One region of the Thermohahella caldifontis genome, then DNA from elsewhere that is predicted to be linked to it. Evidence: predicted binding sites of a transcription regulator. Region 1 holds the regulator's gene; the other holds the start of a gene.
What was found. Region 1 encodes PhoB, which activates phosphate uptake and scavenging genes when phosphate is short. Its sites were predicted from a motif close to TGTCATANNNNTGTCANA; they were not measured.
Positions count from the first base shown of each region.

Region 1 (11,159 bases):
GATCTGGCACAGGGCTATCATATTGCCCGCCCCATGCCCTATCCATTCCTGATCCCCTGGCTCAGAGAGTTCGAGGGGGCTCAGCCAGGCCCAGCGGACGCGTCTGTCCGATTGCCATGACCACCGGTGCAGCCCGGCCGGCGGCGGCCAGAAAGCGCTCCCGGGGTTCCCAGAAAGGCTCCGTGGTCAGGCGAAGCGTGCCCCAGTGCATGGCAACCGCCTCGCGCGCACCAAAGCGATCCGCCACCTGACGCGCCTCTTCCGGAGTCATGTGTACCCGCGCAAACACTTCCGGCGGCCCATAGGCACCAGCCGGAACCAGCGCCACATCGGCACCGCCGAGCAGCTCCGCTGTCCGGTCAAAGCAGTCAGAGTCACCGCTGTCGCCGGCAAAGAAGAGCCGGCCGGCATCGCTTTCCACAAAAAAGCCACCCCACAGGGCTCGGTCCTGATCCCAGGCACTGCGTCCGGAGAAATGACAGGCCGGCGTCAGGGTGATGAGCACATCCCCCAGCTCCACGCATTGAAGCCAGTCCAGCTCGATCACTTCACGTGCACCCAGCCCGCGCAGACTTCGCCCCGTCCCCAGCGTGGTCACGATGGTGACCGGTCTTTTGCCGCACAGCGTACGAATGCTCGTCCGATCCAGGTGGTCATAATGGTTATGGGAGATGAGCAACACATCCGGATCCAGATCCGCCGCAACCAGCGGCTGAGGCACCAATCGCCTTGGTCCCGCAAAGGGTACCGGTGAAGCCCTTTCCCCCAGAAAGGGATCCGTCAGCAGGTTGGTGCCGGGCAGGCGGATGTAAAAACAGGCCTGCCCCAGCCAGGTCAGCGTGGGAGGGGGTGTCAGCCGCAGTGCCGCCAACGCCTGATCGCGGGACCAGACATGCCCGGGCAGCAGATTCTCCAGCGGGCGATTGCCCTCCCGTGCCAGTGTCCAGAGCACCTTGCGCATGGCCGCCGAGCCCCGACCGTCCGGATGGGGCGAAGGCGGATTGCGGAACCGCCCCACGCCATGGTGGTGGCGGTCCCGCCAGGGATGATGATCCACACGCTCGAAAATGCGTGTCACGCCCAGTCCTTGCGCCGGCGGATCAGGGCTTCCTGTGCCGTGGACGCGACCAGAACCCCGTCACGGGTAAAGATCTGGCCCCGGTTCATGCCCCGGCCGCCCGAGGCAGACGGGCTGTCCATGCTGTACAGCAGCCAGTCGTCCGCCCGGAAGGGCCGGTGGAACCAGACCGCGTGATCCAGACTCGCCACCTGCATGTCCTTCTGCATGAAGGTCACGGCATGGGGCTGGAGGCTCGTGCCCAGCAGACCGAAATCGGACGCGTACGCCAGTACGCAGTGATGCCAGCGAATGGCGTCCGGCAGCCGGCTGACCGCCCGGAACCAGTTGTGCTTGACGGGCGGCATGGGCTCCGGCTTCAGATAGTTGACCGGATTGACCGGGCGAATCTCGATGGGCCGGTCACAGGTAAATTGCTCGCGAATGCGCTCGGGAATCAGATCCCTGAACTTCCGACGCATTTCCAGCTCGGAAACCAGACCTTCCGGACCGGCCACCTCCGGCATCTCAGCCTGATGCTCAAAGCCCTCTTCTTCGGTCTGGAAGGACGCCATGAGCGCCAGGATTTCCTTGTTGTGCTGACGGGCGATTACCCGGCGCACGGAGAAGGAGCGGCCATCCCGCACCTCGGTCACTTCATAGAAAATGGGGTGGTGAGGATCACCCGGACGCAGGAAGTAGGCATGGAGACTATGCGCCGTGCGGTCCTCCGCGACGGTGTTGTACGCCGCCATCAATGCCTGGGACACGACCTGTCCGCCAAATACGTTGCGGAATCCCAGATCCTGGCTTTCGCCCTGAAAAAGGCATTCATCCAGAGGTTTCAGTTCAAGCAGGGACAACAATTGCTGAACCACATCCGTCATGGGGCATTCTCCTGTCATTTGAGTGTTGGCCCAATGCTGCCAGCCCGCCGGCCAAAGTGCAATGGCGTAAATCACCTCATGAACCGGTCATTCCGGCCAAAGGTAACAAATCGCATTAACCACCAGATATTTGACTTTCAGGAGCAGTGAACCACAATATATGGGCACACAAGGAGAGCCGCCATGAAAAACGTGCTGGATAACCTGCCCCACGCCTTTACCCACACCTGCCCGGAATGCGAGCGCCCGGCCCGCTGTGATCTGGAAGCCGGGAAGTCCGTCTGCTGGTGTTTCAGCCTGCCCGCCTCGGGCGACAACCGCTGGGCATTTTCGGAAGGCCAGCGCTGCCTGTGCCGCAGCTGCCTGCACAAGGCACTGGCCGCCCTGGCCACCCCGGCCGCTGTCAGTCAGCCGGCAGCGGCCAGCCCCGAAAGCCCCTGATAGCGGCCGGAAACCGGCTCAGCCTCCGGCAGCCAGTTGCCGGGTCAGCGCCATCTTTTCGGCAACGGCGTCGCCGGTCAGGGCAAAGCCTTTCAGCTGCCCCTGCTCATCCTCAAAGCGGCAGACCAGACTACGGGGGCCTTGACTGGTCACGACCCACTGCCCCGTCGTCCCGACGGGCGGTGGTGCCGTCACCACCGGACATGCCGGCGTCTTGACCACGACCGGCATGGGGCCGAATTGCACCGCCGTCGGCTGCCCGTTCAGCGTTTTCGCCAGCGCCCGGGCCGACATCATCAGAGGCTGCACGAACAGGCGTACCTGACCGTCAATTTCCGCACAATCCCCCAGCGCATAGACATCAGGTGCCGACGTGCGCAGGAAGGCATCCACCACGATTCCCCGGTTCACCGACAGACGTGCCTGCCGGGCCAGCGTGAGATCAGGCCTGAGGCCCACGGCAGAGATCACCCTGTCCACCGCCAGCACCCTGCCGTTGCCAAGTTCAGCCTCCACCCCGTCATCCCGGGGTGTCAGACGCTCCACCACGTCACCCAGGTGAAAGTGTGCACCCGCCTCTTCGAGCGCCTCCTGAAGCGCCCGGCCCGCCTCCACCGGCACCAGCCCCGGCAACGGGGCTTCACAGGGCACCACGACATCCACGCCGAATCCACCGGCCAGCAGGTCATTCGCCAGCTCGCTGCCAATGAGCCCCGCACCCATGATCAGCACCCGTCCACCCGGTCGGAGACCCTGGCGAAACACCCGGTAATCCATCAGGCTGTTGATGTGAAAGACATGATCCGGCGCATCCGCCTCCACGGGCAGGCGAATAGGCGCCGCCCCCGAAGCCAGCACCAGGGTCCCCCAGTCCAGCGTCTCGCCGGTATCCAGCGTCAGCTGTCTGCGTCCGGTATCCAGTCCGGTCACGCGCGTCAGGGTACGCACGATGACGCCCAGCTGATCGGCCATGTCCGCCGCCGAGGCCATGACCAGTCCGTCCGCATCCGTCCCCTTGGCAAAGCCGGTGGAGAGCATGGGCTTGGAGTAACTGGCACCGTCGTCCCGGGTAATGAGCGTGACCGGCCGGGTCTTGTCCAGCTTGCGCAGTTCACGGGCCAGACCATATCCGGCCAGTCCGGTACCGATGATGACCAGGGGTGTCGTCATGATCAGGAAACCTCAATCATTTCAAAGTCTTCCTTGCCCACACCGCAGTCCGGACAGACCCAGTCATCCGGAATGTCTTCCCAGCGCGTCCCCGGCGCGATGCCTTCTTCCGGCAGCCCCAACGCCTCGTCATAAATGAACCCACAGACGACACATTGCCATTTGCGCATGCTTTCTTCCCCTTGTTGAGAAATTTGCTGCACCATACCGCCACAAACGCCGGGAGGCAATCCCGCGGGCCATGCTGGCCGCGAAACATGAAATCCGACACGGCCCATCGCCCCCGACCAACCCATCCGGGTGCGGAAAAAGCCTATGCCAAAGCGCGAGGAACACGCTATAATCCCGCCCTTACCCTGATTCACCGCCGTCCGACCAGGTAGAGATTCATGAATCCCACACGTGAAGAGATGCAAACCGTCTTTGAGGAAGCTGATTGCCTGCGCACCGAGGCTGAAGTCGACGCCGCCATAGACAAGGTTGCCCGGGAAATTACGGCAACACTGGCCGATGCCAACCCACTGGTGTTCTGCGTCATGACCGGCGGTCTGATCTTCTCCGGTCGCCTGCTGCCCAAGCTGGTTTTCCCCCTGGAACTGCACTACATTCACGCCACCCGCTACCGGATGGAAACCACCGGCGGCATCCTCGACTGGCTCGTCGAACCCCAGGTACCGCTGCGCGACCGGACCATCCTGATTCTGGATGACATCCTGGACGAAGGCACGACCCTGGCCGCCATTGAGGAATACTGCCTCAGGAAAGGCGCCAAGCGCGTCTACACGAGCGTGCTGGTGGACAAGAAGCACGACCGCAAGGCACGCCCGGGCATGAAGTGCGACTTTACCGGCATGGAAGTGGAAGACCGTTTCCTGTTCGGCTACGGCATGGACTACAAGGGCTACTGGCGCAACGCCCCGGGGATCTACGCCGTCAAAGGTCTCTGATGTCCCATGACTGCCCCGGCCGCCGGAATTCCCCTGATCAGTCGCACACTGCTGAAATCGCTGCGCTGGACGGATGCGGGGCTTGTCCGCCAGTGTCTGCCCCCCGTGTGGCGCAACTGGCTGCTGGATGAGGGCTCCCTGACAGCCCGGCTGATGGCCCGTTTCGGCACCGACAGCTTCCGGGTCCGGGTGCTGGCCACCCGCACACAGCAACCGGTCCTGTCCGAACGCATGGCACTGGCCCTGCCGCCACGCTTCCTGTGCTGGACGCGCGAAGTGGTACTGGTGTGCGGCGGACAGCCGCGCGTCGTGGCACGCACCCTCATTCCCCAGCACGCCTTTACCGGAGCCGCCCGGCAGCTCCGCCTGCTGGGCGAACGTCCGCTGGGTGCCGCCCTGTTCCGGACACCCGGCATTGTCCGGCACCCCATGGAGGTGGCGGTCCTGCCGGCGCTGTCCGGCCATGCTCACGGCTGGGCCCGGCGCTCCGTGTTTGTCTTCCACGGCTGCCCGGTACTCGTCTGCGAATTTTTCCTCCCTGCCTGCCTGACACCCCCCGCCCTTTCGTGAAACCGCCTGTGCTGGTACACTCCGGCACAATCGTCCGGACAGGCAGGTGCACATGATCGAAACATGGCTGAATCGTTTCCCCCTGCAACGTGATCACTGGCCCCATTACGTCCAGCTCATGCGGCTGGACAAGCCCATCGGCATCTACCTGCTCCTCTGGCCCACCCTCTGGGGGCTGTTTGCCGCTGCCCGGGGGCTGCCCGATCCCGGCAATCTGATCATCTTTACCTTGGGCGTCGTGCTCATGCGTTCCGCCGGATGCGTCATCAATGACTACGCGGACCGCCACATCGACGGACACGTCAAGCGCACACGCGACCGTCCCCTGGCGGCCGGCAAGGTCACCGAAGCCGAAGCCCTGACCCTGTTCGTCCTGCTGGTCTTGGGCGCCTTCATTCTGGTGCTGTTCACCAATACGCTGACCATCCTGCTGTCGTTTGGCGGTCTGGCGCTGGCGGCCACCTATCCTTACATGAAGCGCCACACCTATCTGCCACAGGTGGTGCTGGGGGCGGCCTTCTCGTGGAGCATTCCCATGGCCTGGGCCGCCCAGACCGGCGACATCTCGCCCGTCGCCTGGCTCCTGTACACCGCCAACCTGCTCTGGACCGTCGCATACGACACGGAATATGCCATGGTGGACCGGGATGACGACCTGCGCATCGGGGTCAAGTCCACAGCGATACTCTTCGGCGAAGCCGACCGGGCCATGATTGCCATCCTCCAGGGGCTGTCCCTGTGTGCGCTCTGGCTGGCCGGTCAGCGGCTGGAACTGGGGCTGCCCTGGGTACTGGGCCTGCTCGGTGCCACCCTGCTGTTCATCTATCAGCACCACCTGATCCGCTATCGGGAACGGGACAACTGTTTCCGGGCCTTTCTGAACAATCACTGGGTGGGACTGGTCATTTTCATCGGTCTGGTTGCGGATCTGACCCGCTAATCGCCGCCGCTGTCACGGTTTTGTCATATTCTGACTGTGTAATACCATGGCAACACCGGACAGAAAGGACACCTTCATGGGACGCAAACGCATCCTCATCGTTGATGACGAGCCCGCCATCCGGGAGATGATTGCCGTGGCACTGGAAATGGCGGACTACGACTACATGGAAGCCGGCGACGCCCGCGACGCCCACGCCAAGATCGTCGACCACAAGCCGGATCTGATTCTCCTTGACTGGATGCTGCCCGGCACATCCGGCATCGAACTCGCCCGGCGGCTCAAGCGCGACGAAAGCACGGCCGAAATTCCCGTCATCATGCTGACCGCCAAGGCTGACGAGGACAACAAGATCCTCGGGCTGGAAACAGGGGCGGATGACTACATCACCAAACCCTTCTCGCCGCGTGAGCTCGTGGCCCGGCTCAAGGCCGTGCTGCGTCGCGCCACCCCTCACGGCGTGGAAAGCCCCATTGAAGTGGAAGGGCTCCGGCTGGATCCGGTCAGCCACCGTGTCACCGCCCACGGCGAGCCGATCACCATGGGGCCCACCGAGTACAAGCTGCTGCAGTTCTTCATGACCCATCCGGAGCGTGTCTACAGCCGCAGTCAGTTGCTGGATCAGGTCTGGGGCGGTAATGTGTACGTTGAAGAGCGCACCGTGGATGTGCACATCCGCCGCCTGCGCAAGGCCCTCAGCCCCCACCACGACCATTTTGTCCAGACGGTCCGGGGCACGGGCTACCGGTTCTCCACCCAGACGGAGTGACGGCATGACGCCACGCCCGGCCGGCGAATACATCCGCAACCTGCTCCTGGCACTGGCCGCCACCGCGCTGGCAGGTGCCTTGGCCGGCTCCGTGCTCTGGGGGCTCACCCTCGGCCTCGCCGCCTACCTGCTCTGGACGTTGCGGCAGGTCTTCCGGCTGTACCAATGGCTGAACCAGGATCAACCGGGCGAGCCGCCGGAAAGCCGCGGCCTGTGGGGCGACATCTTCGACCGGATCTACCGGATCCAGCGCCGCCAGGAGGCCGCCAACGCCAGGCTGCAGTCATTCATCCGGCGCATTCAGGACTCGGTCAATGCACTGGATGACGCCGTCCTCCTGACCAACAAGCGCGGCGATCTCGAATGGTGGAACCGGACCGCAGAAACCCTGCTTGGCCTGCGCGTACCGGACGACCGGGGGCAGTTCATCTGCAACCTGATCCGTGACCCGCAGTTCCGGCGCTACTTTGACGCCCGCAACTACGATGAACCGCTGACACTGCGCATCGAGCGGGGCCCGCGTCGGCACATCCGCTTCCAGATCACCCTTTTTGGTGAAGGGGACAGACTGATTCTTGCCTCCGACGTGACGCGACTCCACCATCTGGAGAAAATGCGCCGCGACTTTGTCAGCAACGTATCCCACGAGCTGCGGACGCCGCTCACGGTCATCGAAGGCTACCTGGAAACCCTGCAGGACTATGGCGAGGACATTCCGCCCCGCTTCCGGCGCATGATCGACCAGATGGCCGGTCAGGCCAGGCGCATGGATGCGCTGGTCACGGATCTGCTCATGCTCTCCCGCATCGAAAGTCAGGGGGAGACCCTGCGCAGCGAACCGGTCAATGTTCCGGGCCTGCTGTATGCCATCTGTCAGGAAACCCGTCCCCTGGCACAGAACAAGCACCAGCACATGACGCTGACCGTGGACTGGGAAGGCGGCCTGCAGGGGGATGATCAGCAGTTGCGCAGCTGCTTTGCCAATCTGATCGTCAATGCCATCAAGTACACCCCCGAACGGGGAGAAATCCGCATCCGCTGGGCATGGGTTGACGGTGAGGCACGCCTGACCGTCAGCGACACCGGCATCGGCATTGATCCGGTCCACATCCCCCGCCTGACCGAGCGCTTCTACCGCGCCGACCCGTCACGCAGCCCGGATACCGGCGGCACCGGGCTGGGACTGGCCATCGTCAAGCATGTGCTGATCAACCACAATGCCCGGCTGGAGATTCACAGCCGTCCCGGCGAGGGCAGCACGTTCACCTGCATTTTTCCACCCCCCAGGCTGGTTCGCCCCGAAGCGCTGCCCCGGCCCACAAGGCGTACCAGCGAAGGCTGAACAGCGGCGCGGAACCGTTCCGGCACGGACCGGAGACAAGCGGTTCAGAGGCGTGCAATCAGGCGGGACAAGCTTTCGAGCTTTTGCGGATCTTCATCCACAAAGCGGACGATGATGCTCACGAAAGTGCTGTCTGCGGTGCGCTCAAGCGCCTGCAGCGCATGGATGTATCCGTTGAGACGCTCCACCTTGCCCTCTTCGATTTCCAGATCCACCACCGCCGGCTCCAGAATACCCGGAAATCCCTTTCCCGTGCGCACGACCAGCTTCACGTCCGTGAGGGCAATGGCCTTCACGACCGCAGGCAGGGCCAGCGAAGCGGATCGCAGCTGGGCCAGCATCTGACTTTTCACCGGCCTGGCCGGTTTGGTGTCTTCAGCCTTGCGTCCCCCCGTCAGCAACTGGGCACTGTCTGCAAAGGGGCCCGGCGTCTGATTCCGGGGCGGTGCCCCACCCGTGAGCACCTCGGCGGAGCCTGCAAAGGGATTTCTGGCCGCGGCCTGCGGAGCATTCCGGAGCTTGGAGCCCAGCGCCTTGGTGACCTTCTGGGTCAGGGCATCGGCACTGAAAGGCTTGGTCAGGTAGTCCGACACGCCGGCCTGAACGGCCTTCACCACATGATCCCGGTCTCCCCGGCTGGTGACCATGACGAAGGGGATGGTCTTGTAGGCATCATGCTGACGCGCCCATTCCAGCAGCTCGACCCCCGACATCTCAGGCATTTCCCAGTCGCAGAGAATCAGGTCAAAGTGCGTCTTGTTCATCAGCACCTGAGCACGCCGGCCATTGACCGCATCATCCACCTGCAGCTGCGGAAAGCGGTTGCGCAGCGTACGCTTGACCATGTCCCGGACGAAGGACGCATCGTCCACTACCAATACTTTCAGCGCCATGAAGCCTCACCTTGTCACCCTGTCTTTCAAGGGTAGCAGTTTTTTCTCTCAGCGCAGACGTTTGACGATTTCCGGCCGTTCCGGCTGCTCAGGCGTCGCTGCCGGCCTTCCGGCTCCGGTTGCGGCCGATGCCTCCTCGCCTGACTGCATGGTAGCCAGCGGTTTCATGAGGCCGCCTTCACGCACCCAGCAGGCCACACCACCGGCCACCGCCGCCGGAATGGCAAACAGGTTGACGAACGGAATCAGGGTCCCGACCCAGACACTGCCACCGAATCCGAGTGCCAGCGCCCGCCTTTCCCGCGCAAAACGTTTCACCGCCGAAAAGGGCTGGCCGTTGTTGTCCGCAATGTAGTCAAAGAATTCCAGCGCCATCATCCAGGCACTCAGCAACCACCAGAGCACCGTGGAGACCATCTGCACCACCGGCATCAAGCCGAGCACGAACAGCACCAGCGCACGAGGCAGGTAGTACAGAAGCTTCACCACCTCGCGCCACAGGGTTCTCGGCACCAGCAGCATCCAGTCCTGCCAGCCGCCGGCATCCTGTCGTCTGCCACCACGCAGCCGGACCTCCACCTTCTCCGCCAGGAGCGCATAGAACGGGGCGCCGATCAGTGTCGCAAAGAACACATAGGCATACACGATCAGCAGCACAAGCAGAATGGCAAACACCCCCCAGAGCAGCCAGGAGACAAATTCCAGCCAGCCCGGAATATAGCCCATCAGGCTGCTCATCCAGCCGTCAAATGCCTGCCACGCCCAGCGGAAGATGAAGACGAAGATGACCGTATTGAGAAAGATGGGGATCCAGACATAGCGCCGCATGCCCGGTTGCCGGATGATGCGGAAGCCTTCCATGAAATAGTCAAAGCCACGTCCCATTTCGTTCATTGCACGTCTGTCTCTTGGGTAAAGGGAGACTTTACTTTATCATCGCGCCCATGACGACGCACCCCTTATCCCCTGCAGCCCGCTGGCTGCTCGGTCTGTACAGGATACCCTGGCTGCTCTGGCCCCTGCGCGGTGGCCATGTGCTGTCGCTGGCGTGGGCATTCTGGCTGGCCCTCCGGCCGGTAGAAGAACTGCCCCTGCCCGACATCAATGACAAGGTCGCCCATGCCGTGGGACTGGGCGCGCTGACCCTCGCCGCCGGCCTGCTCCACCGGCGCCTGCCCATTGCCTGGCTGGCTGCGCTGCTGATGGGTTACGGCATCGCCATCGAAGTTGCACAGTCCTTTGTGCCCTGGCGCAGTGCCAGTCTGGCGGACGTGATGGCCGACGCCCTGGGTGTCCTGATCGCCACCGTCCTGCTGCACAACACCGCCATGCTGCGACAATTTCGTACATCCGTGTAATACATTGACTACAGTTTGCCTGCGATTTTGTCACTTTGTGACCATCCGAAATACCTGACACATGCGAACACGTCAATTTATCTGTTTGTTTTACAATACCTTTTTGTCAAGATGACAGACTGCGCCCGGAACCGCTGGCCCCCTCATAAATTTATACCCCCCCACAAGAGCAACTGACTGAGGCATAATTTCTCCTGTCAGGACGACACGGATACAGGACGCACCAGGACGGCATCTCCACAGGAAGTGGGGGGAAGCAGGGATCAGGGATCAACGCTTGAGGGATTCTCCAATTGCTGACCTGTCTGCCAGGGAAGGACGGACATCACGGCAGGACGCCGGAAATCTATTCCAGTTCCGCAGGGATCGCACCGTTCGGCAGGAGGCCGGCATCGCACGGACAGCACTTCACGGCAGGACGCCGTACTACGGAGCTATCAGGAAGGGAGTCGCACGAAGGCAGGATGCCAACAGGACCCAGTGCGTGAAAGGGCGGCTGACCACCGCCCTTTTTCTTTTCAGTGCAGGTCACACCCCCGGGGCGTGATACACACGCACCACGTTGAATTCCTCGAACTCATTGAGATCCGGACAGGTCACCGCCTCACCGGTGGACACCAGCCGGTAACCCTCGGCCTGCAGGGAGCGTATCCGCGAGTCCGCCAGCCACACGTCACGGGCCACCTCCCGGAAGCGGGCAAGCAGGGGCAGATTTTCCCGGTCATACAGGATGTCGGCAGCGGTCAGCACATCCACCTTGCCCTCCGGCAGCTGGTCGATGACGT
Region 1 covers NZ_CP154858.1:1,831,364-1,842,522, forward strand. Annotated here, with positions in the region: gene AAIA72_RS08890 (EAL domain-containing protein) at 1-120, shown strand, start outside; gene AAIA72_RS08895 (MBL fold metallo-hydrolase) at 62-1,078, opposite strand; gene tesB (acyl-CoA thioesterase II) at 1,075-1,944, opposite strand; gene AAIA72_RS08905 (cysteine-rich CWC family protein) at 2,128-2,385, shown strand; gene AAIA72_RS08910 (FAD-dependent oxidoreductase) at 2,404-3,555, opposite strand; gene rd (rubredoxin) at 3,558-3,725, opposite strand; gene AAIA72_RS08920 (hypoxanthine-guanine phosphoribosyltransferase) at 3,945-4,502, shown strand; gene AAIA72_RS08925 (chorismate lyase) at 4,509-5,072, shown strand; gene ubiA (4-hydroxybenzoate octaprenyltransferase) at 5,125-6,012, shown strand; gene phoB (phosphate regulon transcriptional regulator PhoB) at 6,089-6,781, shown strand; gene phoR (phosphate regulon sensor histidine kinase PhoR) at 6,786-8,123, shown strand; gene AAIA72_RS08945 (response regulator) at 8,168-9,016, opposite strand; gene cysZ (sulfate transporter CysZ) at 9,065-9,910, opposite strand; gene AAIA72_RS08955 (VanZ family protein) at 9,961-10,374, shown strand; gene AAIA72_RS08960 (methyltransferase) at 10,903-11,159, opposite strand, start outside.

Region 2 (11,159 bases), 680 kb from region 1:
GCATGTTTCCTTCGCTAATTCCAGCAAGAACCCCACACGCCTCAACTTCCCGGTCATCGTTGCAACTCGCTCTCAGTGAAACGAGTTGTTTCTCAAGCGCTTGCAGAGCGGTTATCTGCGACCGCACATGAGAGATGTGATCATCGAGCAAGGCGTTGACGGCGGTACAAGGCTGATGAGGGTCGTCCTGATAGCTCTGTAGTTCGTGAATCTCAGCCAGTGACAGGCCCAGGATTCTGCAGCGACGGATGAAGGCCAGCCTCTCACCATGCTTCTCGGTATAGACACGGTAACCGTTGTCCTGCCGATCAGGCGGCGGCAACAAGCCCTGCTGTTCATAGAAGCGGATCGTCTGTGTTTCGACCCCTACCAACTGCGCCAACTGACCAATGCGCATCAGGTTCCTCCGCAACGGATTCTCTACGCTATTGACATTATAGCTACTATATAGTTTTAAATGAAAACCCGATCACATTCAAGTGGAGTCATATCATGAGTAAAAACTGCGGAGGCCCCTGTGGCGACCATGCAAGGCCTGCGGCGGATACCGATATGCAGGCCTCCTCCGAGGCGCCAGGGAGATGGGTCAGTGTTTATGCCGTGCCGAAGATGGACTGTCCATCAGAAGAGCGCATGATTCGCCTGGCCCTGAACGGCGTTGAGGGGATTCGGGCACTGTCCTTCGACTTGTCGAACCGCCGGTTGAAGGTCGTGCATGACGGCGAGGCTGAGCCCATTACCGCGAAACTGGCGACCTTGGGGCTAGGCGCCTCGCTTCAGGAAACCGTCGCTGCAAATCCGGAGACCATCAAGGCCGCCGAGTTTTCGGCAGCTTCTGCTAAGCAAGAATCCGGGACCCTGCGCTGGTTGCTCGGCATCAATGCACTTCTGTTCGTGGTGGAAATGACTGCCGGTCTGATCGCCCAGTCCACCGGCCTGATTGGAGAATCCCTGGACAATTTTGCCGATGCGGCGGTGTACGGGCTTGCCCTTTATGCGGTTGGACATAGCGTGAAAATGCAGGTACGTGCCGCGCATCTTGCTGGTGTACTGCAACTGATCTTGGCTGTGGGCGTGCTCGTAGAGGTGGTGCGACGCTTTGTATTCGGTAGTGAGCCTGAATCGCTGATGATGATGGCGATCGCATTCGTCGCATTGATTGCCAATACCAGTTGTCTGCTGCTCATATCCAAACATCGGGAGGGCGGGGCGCACATGAAGGCAAGCTGGATATTCTCGGCCAACGACGTGGTGATCAACCTGGGGGTCATCACCGCCGGCGCTCTGGTCGCGTGGACCGGGTCCAATTATCCGGATCTGATTATCGGCACCATCGTGGGGGGCATTGTACTTAACGGTGCCAGACGCATTTTGGCGTTGAAGGGTTAAATAATGCTCATTATTGGCAAAAAGCTCTCGCCGTATGCCCTATTGTCCATATCGGGCCTGCTGGCAGCGTCTGATCAGGCCGTAAAATGGCTGGTGCAACAATCAATGGCCTATGGCGAGTATGTTTCGGTGACCCCGTTCTTTAACTGGGTGCACCTATGGAACACCGGTGCCGCATTCAGTCTTTTTGCGAATGGTGGAGGCTGGCAGCGCTACTTTTTTATCGGAATCGCGGTAGTGGTCTCGATTTTTCTGATCAAGCTGATCCTTGAAAATCGTCATAAAGGAGAAGCCATCGCTTACAGTCTTATCCTCGGTGGCGCCATGGGCAACCTGATTGACCGGGTCTTTCGCGGCTATGTTGTGGATTCCTTTGATTTCTATTGGCGAGACTGGCATTGGCCGGCCTTCAACCTGGCTGATATTGCAATTGTCCTCGGTGCCTTACTTTTCGTTTCCAGCAGCTTGTTGGGTAAAAAAGCAAACACCAATGCCGAGCCGGATGGATCTGACTGACACCTACGCCTATACAACACCATGACCGAACTTCCCGACAACATCCTTCACCTGCCGCAATACCAAGTACTGGGCTGCAAATCAACCGACGACGAAATGCACTTCCAGGTGGACGTGCCCGATCCCATCGCCTGCGAGGAATGCGGCGTGCAGGGTGAGTTCGTACGGTTCGGCAAGCGTGACGTTCCCTATCGTGATCTGCCCATCCACGGCAAGCGGGTCACTCTCTGGGTGGTCCGCCGCCGATACACCTGCCGGGCCTGCAAGACAACATTCAGGCCCCAGCTACCGGAGATGGTGGACGGATTCCGTATGACACTGCGGCTGCATGAGTACGTGGAGAAGGAATCCTTCAACCACCCCTACACCTTTGTGGCGGCACAGACCGGCCTGGACGAGAAGACGGTGCGCGACATCTTCAACGCCCGCGCCGAGTTCCTGGGGCGCTGGCACCGCTTCGAGACGCCCCGCATCCTGGGCATTGACGAGCTATACCTGAACAAGCGCTACCGCTGCATTCTGACCAACATTGAGGAGCGAACCCTGCTCGACCTGCTGGCCACCCGCCGCCAGGACGTGGTGACCAACTACCTGATGAAGCTGAAAGACCGGCAGAAGGTCGAGATCGTCAGCATGGACATGTGGAACCCCTACCGGGCAGCGGTCAAGGCTGTGCTGCCCCAGGCCCGTATCGTGGTCGATAAGTTCCATGTGGTGCGCATGGCCAACGATGCCCTAGAGAGAGTGCGCAAGGGCCTCAGAAAGGAGCTGAAACCGTCCCAGAGCCGGACTCTCAAGGGAGACCGGAAAATCCTGCTGAAACGCGCTCACGAAGTCTCAGACCGGGAGCGCCTCATCATGGAGACCTGGACAGGCGCGTTCCCGCAACTGCTGGCCGCCTACGAGCACAAGGAGCGCTTCTACGGCATCTGGGACGCCACCACACGGCTCCAGACAGAAGCCGCCCTGGACGAGTGGATAGCCACCATCCCGAAGGGCCAAAAGGAAGTCTGGAGCGATCTGGTCAGGGCAGTGGGAAACTGGCGCGAAGAGACCATGACCTACTTCGAGACGGACATGCCCGTCACCAACGCTTACACGGAGTCCATCAACCGACTGGCCAAGGACAAGAACCGTGAAGGGCGCGGTTACTCCTTCGAGGTGATGCGGGCACGAATGCTCTACACCACGAAGCACAAGAAGAAGGCACCGACTGCGAAGGTCTCTCCTTTCTACAAGAAAACCATCGGTTACGGACTGCCGGACTTCGCAGAGGAACTCAACTACGGGGTCGATCTATCAACCATCTGAGGATGATCTCAGGTTGGTGGGGTGGGGGTGCCCCATCAACCATTAAATCCGTATACCCGTTTGATCATATTGATCATGAGCTATTGCTCAAGGCTCTTGACCACCATTGCTCTGAATCCTGGGTGCTGCTGTATGTGAGGCGCTGGCTAACGGCACCGATGCAGACGAAAGATGGTAAGCAGGAACGACGGAACGTTGGCACACCACAAGGTGGCCCGTTATCGCCAGTTCTGGCAAACCTGTTTCTGCATTATGCATTGGATCGTTGGCTGACCGTTCGTCATCCGGATATCCCATTCTGCCGATATGCAGATGACGGAATACTGCGTTGTCGAAGTGAGCGTGAGGCTCAGTATCTGCATTCCCAGCTAGATATGCGTGAGGTGGACCCAATAGCTATTCACAGAGATGCCCAACAAACGAGTATACTGGCCTGTGTTTGTCCAGGCTGCTCGGATAAATCACCATCAGCTCCTTGCTAAGGCCAGGCTCACTCACGGGAATAGCCACCAGACTTCCATTTTGGACCTCCTCCCGTACAGAACTTTCAAGCACCAACGATGCGCCAAGTCCGACCTTAACCGCTTGCTTGACGGCTTCGGTGCTACCCAGCTGCATAGATACCGTCGGAAATGGCCCATGCTCACCGAAGTAGGTCGCCAAAAGCCGGCCAGTGCCGGTGCCGGGTTCGCCGCCGATCAGAGCCATGTTAGACAGCGTATCGCGGTCGATATCGGTTCGACGGGCTAACGGGTGACCAGGCGGAACGATTAGAACAACGGGCTCGTTACGCCACGCCTGAGCATGGAATCCGGGTAGATCATGCCACCACTCCATAATCGCCACGTCCAGCTCACCGTCCGATAAATGCCGTGCAATAGTCGGATTGGAATCTATTACCACATCCACCTCGGGCCCTACGCCCAGCTCCTTGTAACGACGGATGTAGGGCTGGAGCATATAAATCCCAATATTGGAGCTCGCCCCAACGCGAAGTCGAGCCTCCATAATGGAAGATCTCGCCTGCTCCTCCAGCCGGAGCAGACTTCGGGCAAAAGGCAACAAGGTTAAGGCAGCCCGGGTTGGCTCACAGCCAGAGCGCCCCCTGTGGACCAATAAAACGCCAAGTTGGTTTTCGAGTTTTTGAAGGTGCTGGGACAGTGTGGGTTGTGCGATGTCCAACTGGCGGGCTGCGGCCTGAAACCCGTTGTGGTCCAGCACCGCCACGAAACTCTTCAGCCAGACAAGATTCAGCATGGGCCGCTCTCGCGGCCACTGGGATCATTGATCGCATCATCCGGCCGCTCACCCCGAAGCACTTGCAGAATGTTCCGAGCAGCGCGTTGCTCGATAGCCAGACGCACCTGGCTGACTGCCGATCCGATGTGAGCAGTAAACAGCGTGTTGGGGTGGGCCCTGAGCCCCTGGGCGATCTCCCTCGGACGATCTTCTCTCGCCCAATCTTCCATCTCAAACACATCAGCGGCGTACCCCCCCAACTGACCGGATTGAAGCGCTTGCAGAACACTACCCTCATCCACCACAGATCCACGGCAGGGATTGATAAGGAATGCGCCCGGTTTCATTCCTGTTAGCGTTTCGCGATTAATGGTGTGGAGGGTTTGCTCATTGAGCGGCAGTGCCAGGATCACAATATCTGACTGGGCCAGCAGCATCTTGAGGGGAGTATGGGACAAACCCAGTGCCTGCTCATGCTGCACGGGTAAACGTTCCGGCTGGGAATAGATTAAATCCGCTCCCCATCCGTTCAGGCGCTGCGCCACCGCTTGGCCGATGGCCCCCATACCCACAATACCAATCCGTGAGCCTTCGATCCCCTGCCCATAGAAGCGTGGTGTCCAGCCAGTAAATTCACCGGATCGAACGAAGTGGTCCGCCGCCTTGACTTGTCGGGTGAGACTGATCGTCAGCCCGACCGTTAGCTCTGCAGTAGGCACGGTTAGCAAATCCGGTACAAATGTCAGCCAAACCCCATGACGCGTGCAGGCATCCACATCAAAGTTGTCATAGCCTTTCAGGGCTGCACCAATCACCTTCAAGCGCGGACACCCCTGTAGGAACTCCTCTCCAACTCGGTCTGGCATGAACGCCATCATCGCATCAGCGTCTGCAACGCGCGCAGCCACTTCCTCCTGGGGCAACGTGGCGCCGGATTGGTTGGTGACCAGCTCGCAATCTTGGGCAAGTTCATCCAGAACACTGTCATGGATCTTATGGGTTATCACAACCTTGGGTTTCATAGATGGTCCTTATTTGAATTTCTTACGAAGGCGGCCACTGAGACTGTCCACGACGGTGACCATCAACAAGATGACAATGAGAATGGCGCTGACTTCCTGATACTGCATGATTCTCAGCGAGCCCATCAATTCGAAGCCAATACCACCGGCACCCACCATGCCCATTACGGTCGAGGCACGGAAATTGTATTCCCAGCGATAAATGGACACGTCCGCGAATTGAGGAAGTACTTGTGGCAGCACGGCGTGATAGAGCACCTGCAAGCGAGTAGCGCCGGCAGCATCGGCCGCTTCCACTGGCGCCTCATCTACATGCTCAATCGCTTCGGCAAAAAACTTTCCAACCATGCCAATGGAGTGAAGACCGAGCGCCAGTACGCCAGGCAACGCCCCAAAACCAACAGCAGCCACGAAGATGATGCCCATGATCAGTTCCGGGACTGAACGCAAACCGTTTAAAAGGGTTCGAGTTACTTGGAACACCACCGGATGTGGAGAGGTGTTGCGCGCAGCCAGGAATGCCAGTGGCACAGACAAGGTTACTGCAATGGCAGTACCGGCAATGCTCATCGCAAGCGTGTCGATTAACGGCGACACCCAGCTGGCCACATTGGTGAAGTCAGGTGGAAGAGATTCGCCAATGAGTGTGCCTATGGCTGGCACGCCATTGGCAAGTGTATTGAAATTGAGCAGCCCTACGTACCAACTTGCGACAAAAATGATGAGCAGCACTAACAGCGACTGTCCGAGTTTTTTCCGCCAGCCTTTCGCGTGCTCATCCAGCACGGAGGCCGACGGGGCCGGCGACAGAGTCGCCGGTTCCGTCGTTGTATAGTTCATGGGGCACTCCTCACATTTTTGCGAAATCAAGATTGAGCAGGCCACCCATAGCGCGGATGACATCGTAATCTTCGTCGGTAATTGCCGCGAATCCCTCAGCCTTCAGGTTGTCGAGAATCTCCGGGTCATCGATCTGCAGAAAGGCTTTCTGAATGTTGCTCTTCAGCTCAGGGGCCAGGTTCGAACGCATGGCCCAGGGGTATTGAGGAAAGTCACCGCTGTAGCCCAGCACTTTGACCTTGCTCCGATCAATCAAACCGCGGTCCATCACATGCTCGAAGATAACTTCGGACAACCCTCCGGCGTCGGCATTGCCATTGGCGACGTTAACCGCAACAGCGTCATGGCTACCGACGAAATGAGCCTCATAGTCCTTTCCGGCTTCGAGCCCTGCCTTCTCAAGGAGTACGGCCTTGGGGATCAGGTGGCTGGAAGTGGATGCGCGGTCACCGTAGGCCATTTTCTTGCCTTTGATATCCGCGAAGGAGTCAACGCCAGAGTCCGCATTGGCAATAATGATGGAGCGATAAGTCGGCTTCCCGTCTACCACCATGGCGGCAAAGGGTTCAATGTCACTCTTACTCTTGGCCATCACATAGGACAACGGACCAAAGTAAGCCAGGTCAATTCGGCCAAAACGCATGGCTTCGATCATGGAGGAGTAATCGGTGGTAACAATCAGTTCTACTTCCTTACCAAGAGTGGTTTCCAGGTAATCCTTCAAAGGTTGGTTTCGCTTGATCAGTTCTGACGCGTTCTCATCCGGCAGCAAGGCAACTTTCAAAAGATCAGGGTCTGTATCTGCGGCATGGGCTGACCAATGGATGCCGAGCATCATTATCAGAGCCAGCAAAGAGTGAATCATTGTCTTCATTGTGCTATCTCCAGTACGTCTGTCGTTATCGGGGTGGTCTTAGGTTTATGGATGGCTGGTTTGCCTTCCGCAGCTACCACGCTGGGTGAACGGTGGTAAATCTCGTCCAGGTGTTTCGATTTCAGGTTTTCAGGAGCATCGTCAAAAACGATATGACCGTTCGAAAGGCCGATGATCCGGTCTGCAAAACGCTGGGCGTATTCCAATTGGTGCAAGGAAATAACCGCGGTGATTCCATCTTCCTGACAAATATCGCGCAGTAGGCCGAGTACCTTTTCAGAAGTGGCCGGATCCAGGCTGGCAACGGGCTCATCGGCAAGAATCATGGATGGTTGCTGCACCAATGCTCTGGCGATTCCAACCCGCTGCTGCTGGCCGCCGGACAACTGATCTACTCGGGAAAGCGCTTTGTCAGCCAGACCTACGCGGTCGAGGCATTGCAGAGCCAACTCCAGGTCCTGCCGGGGCAGGGGAAGCAGGCTTCGCCAAGTACCGTGATACGCAAGTCTGCCTGTCAGCACATTCTGTAACGCGGTGTATCGTTCGATCAGCTGGTGATGCTGGAACACCATGGCGGTGCGGCTGCGGTGCTGTCGCAGGATTCTACGGTTGGTCAGTTCACCAAACTCGCCAGACACAACCTTCCCGGTTGTGGGCTTAACCAGGTGATTCAGTGAACGAAGCAGAGTGGATTTACCCGCGCCTGAAAGTCCCAGTAGCACGGTGAATTCGCCCTTGTGAAAGTGAACGGTGGTGGGTTTGAGCGCGAGGACGTTTCCCGGGTAGGTTACGCCCATACTCTCGACTCGAAGCATCACATTGGTTGATTGAGTTGGCGCCATAGGATCACCTTTTGCAATAAATAAGCTCGCCGTATTGCGAGTTACAATTGAACGGTAAAGCTGAGAGATGACACTGTCGTGTCACTGACGTGACAGGTTGATGAAGTGCTTTTGGTTCGCAAGGATTTTCCGAAGGGCTCTGTGAAATACATGGAGCTCAGCCAAAGTGGAACGAGCCACCCAGGAGCTTAAGCAACAAAAATTGCGTTCCACCGTCAGTCGGCGAATCTCACGGTACAGTTCGTCCGTGCTGAGTTCATCGAATTGCTTACCGACTATACTCTTGCCTTCGAGGAGGTCGGACGCGCTCTCCAATAGGTCGCGCTTCCAGGTGCTGACTATGGTGGGGTGGATCTGGAAACGGGCAGCAATTCAAGGTGTGGCCTTAAGGGTGGGCAAGGAAAAAGAGCATCGACAGTAAAAACCATGGGCGATGTGCAAACCATCAACTCTGATCCTGGCCTGGTGGTCTGGGTGGTTCGCCAGCCCTGCCCATTGTTCTCCACAGTAGCCTGATCGCACTGTCATAATCCCGCGCAGTGGTCGGTGCAAAATCATGTGCCCGATAAAACTCGTGCACCTGCCGCCGGCCAATTTGGTCGGGGGCGCGTCCACACCATCGTAAAAATGTTGGGTAAGCGGATTAAATGGTTGATCTTACCTTTGCATGAGAGTGAGACGGACCGGCATCTCATCGGATTATCTGGTTGATGCTTCACCTACTGCTGGTGCATGTTTCCTTCGCTAATTCCAGCAAGAACCCCACACGCCTCAACTTCCCGGTCATCGTTGCAACTCGCTCTCAGTGAAACGAGTTGTTTCTCAAGCGCTTGCAGAGCGGTTATCTGCGACCGCACATGAGAGATGTGATCATCGAGCAAGGCGTTGACGGCGGTACAAGGCTGATGAGGGTCGTCCTGATAGCTCTGTAGTTCGTGAATCTCAGCCAGTGACAGGCCCAGGATTCTGCAGCGACGGATGAAGGCCAGCCTCTCACCATGCTTCTCGGTATAGACACGGTAACCGTTGTCCTGCCGATCAGGCGGCGGCAACAAGCCCTGCTGTTCATAGAAGCGGATCGTCTGTGTTTCGACCCCTACCAACTGCGCCAACTGACCAATGCGCATCAGGTTCCTCCGCAACGGATTCTCTACGCTATTGACATTATAGCTACTATATAGTTTTAAATGAAAACCCGATCACATTCAAGTGGAGTCATATCATGAGTAAAAACTGCGGAGGCCCCTGTGGCGACCATGCAAGGCCTGCGGCGGATACCGATATGCAGGCCTCCTCCGAGGCGCCAGGGAGATGGGTCAGTGTTTATGCCGTGCCGAAGATGGACTGTCCATCAGAAGAGCGCATGATTCGCCTGGCCCTGAACGGCGTTGAGGGGATTCGGGCACTGTCCTTCGACTTGTCGAACCGCCGGTTGAAGGTCGTGCATGACGGCGAGGCTGAGCCCATTACCGCGAAACTGGCGACCTTGGGGCTAGGCGCCTCGCTTCAGGAAACCGTCGCTGCAAATCCGGAGACCATCAAGGCCGCCGAGTTTTCGGCAGCTTCTGCTAAGCAAGAATCCGGGACCCTGCGCTGGTTGCTCGGCATCAATGCACTTCTGTTCGTGGTGGAAATGACTGCCGGTCTGATCGCCCAGTCCACCGGCCTGATTGGAGAATCCCTGGACAATTTTGCCGATGCGGCGGTGTACGGGCTTGCCCTTTATGCGGTTGGACATAGCGTGAAAATGCAGGTACGTGCCGCGCATCTTGCTGGTGTACTGCAACTGATCTTGGCTGTGGGCGTGCTCGTAGAGGTGGTGCGACGCTTTGTATTCGGTAGTGAGCCTGAATCGCTGATGATGATGGCGATCGCATTCGTCGCATTGATTGCCAATACCAGTTGTCTGCTGCTCATATCCAAACATCGGGAGGGCGGGGCGCACATGAAGGCAAGCTGGATATTCTCGGCCAACGACGTGGTGATCAACCTGGGGGTCATCACCGCCGGCGCTCTGGTCGCGTGGACCGGGTCCAATTATCCGGATCTGATTATCGGCACCATCGTGGGGGGCATTGTACTTAACGGTGCCAGACGCATTTTGGCGTTGAAGGGTTAAATAATGCTCATTATTGGCAAAAAGCTCTCGCCGTATGCCCTATTGTCCATATCGGGCCTGCTGGCAGCGTCTGATCAGGCCGTAAAATGGCTGGTGCAACAATCAATGGCCTATGGCGAGTATGTTTCGGTGACCCCGTTCTTTAACTGGGTGCACCTATGGAACACCGGTGCCGCATTCAGTCTTTTTGCGAATGGTGGAGGCTGGCAGCGCTACTTTTTTATCGGAATCGCGGTAGTGGTCTCGATTTTTCTGATCAAGCTGATCCTTGAAAATCGTCATAAAGGAGAAGCCATCGCTTACAGTCTTATCCTCGGTGGCGCCATGGGCAACCTGATTGACCGGGTCTTTCGCGGCTATGTTGTGGATTCCTTTGATTTCTATTGGCGAGACTGGCATTGGCCGGCCTTCAACCTGGCTGATATTGCAATTGTCCTCGGTGCCTTACTTTTCGTTTCCAGCAGCTTGTTGGGTAAAAAAGCAAACACCAATGCCGAGCCGGATGGATCTGACTGACACCTACGCCTATACAACACCATGACCGAACTTCCCGACAACATCCTTCACCTGCCGCAATACCAAGTACTGGGCTGCAAATCAACCGACGACGAAATGCACTTCCAGGTGGACGTGCCCGATCCCATCGCCTGCGAGGAATGCGGCGTGCAGGGTGAGTTCGTACGGTTCGGCAAGCGTGACGTTCCCTATCGTGATCTGCCCATCCACGGCAAGCGGGTCACTCTCTGGGTGGTCCGCCGCCGATACACCTGCCGGGCCTGCAAGACAACATTCAGGCCCCAGCTACCGGAGATGGTGGACGGATTCCGTATGACACTGCGGCTGCATGAGTACGTGGAGAAGGAATCCTTCAACCACCCCTACACCTTTGTGGCGGCACAGACCGGCCTGGACGAGAAGACGGTGCGCGACATCTTCAACGCCCGCGCCGAGTTCCTGGGGCGCTGGCACCGCTTCGAGACGCCCCGCATCCTGGGCATTGACGAGCT
Region 2 covers NZ_CP154858.1:2,514,814-2,525,972, forward strand. Annotated here, with positions in the region: gene cadR (Cd(II)/Pb(II)-responsive transcriptional regulator) at 1-397, opposite strand, end outside; gene AAIA72_RS12195 (cation transporter) at 493-1,389, shown strand; gene lspA (signal peptidase II) at 1,393-1,905, shown strand; gene AAIA72_RS12205 (ISL3-like element ISPpu12 family transposase) at 1,927-3,216, shown strand; gene AAIA72_RS12210 (reverse transcriptase domain-containing protein) at 3,219-3,698, shown strand; gene AAIA72_RS12215 (LysR family transcriptional regulator) at 3,613-4,473, opposite strand; gene AAIA72_RS12220 (phosphonate dehydrogenase) at 4,467-5,477, opposite strand; gene phnE (phosphonate ABC transporter, permease protein PhnE) at 5,487-6,317, opposite strand; gene phnD (phosphate/phosphite/phosphonate ABC transporter substrate-binding protein) at 6,328-7,191, opposite strand; gene phnC (phosphonate ABC transporter ATP-binding protein) at 7,188-8,033, opposite strand; gene cadR (Cd(II)/Pb(II)-responsive transcriptional regulator) at 8,753-9,160, opposite strand; gene AAIA72_RS12245 (cation transporter) at 9,256-10,152, shown strand; gene lspA (signal peptidase II) at 10,156-10,668, shown strand; gene AAIA72_RS12255 (ISL3-like element ISPpu12 family transposase) at 10,690-11,159, shown strand, end outside.
Region 2: the regulator PhoB is predicted to act here: its motif matches at 8,122-8,139, upstream of phnC (phosphonate ABC transporter ATP-binding protein).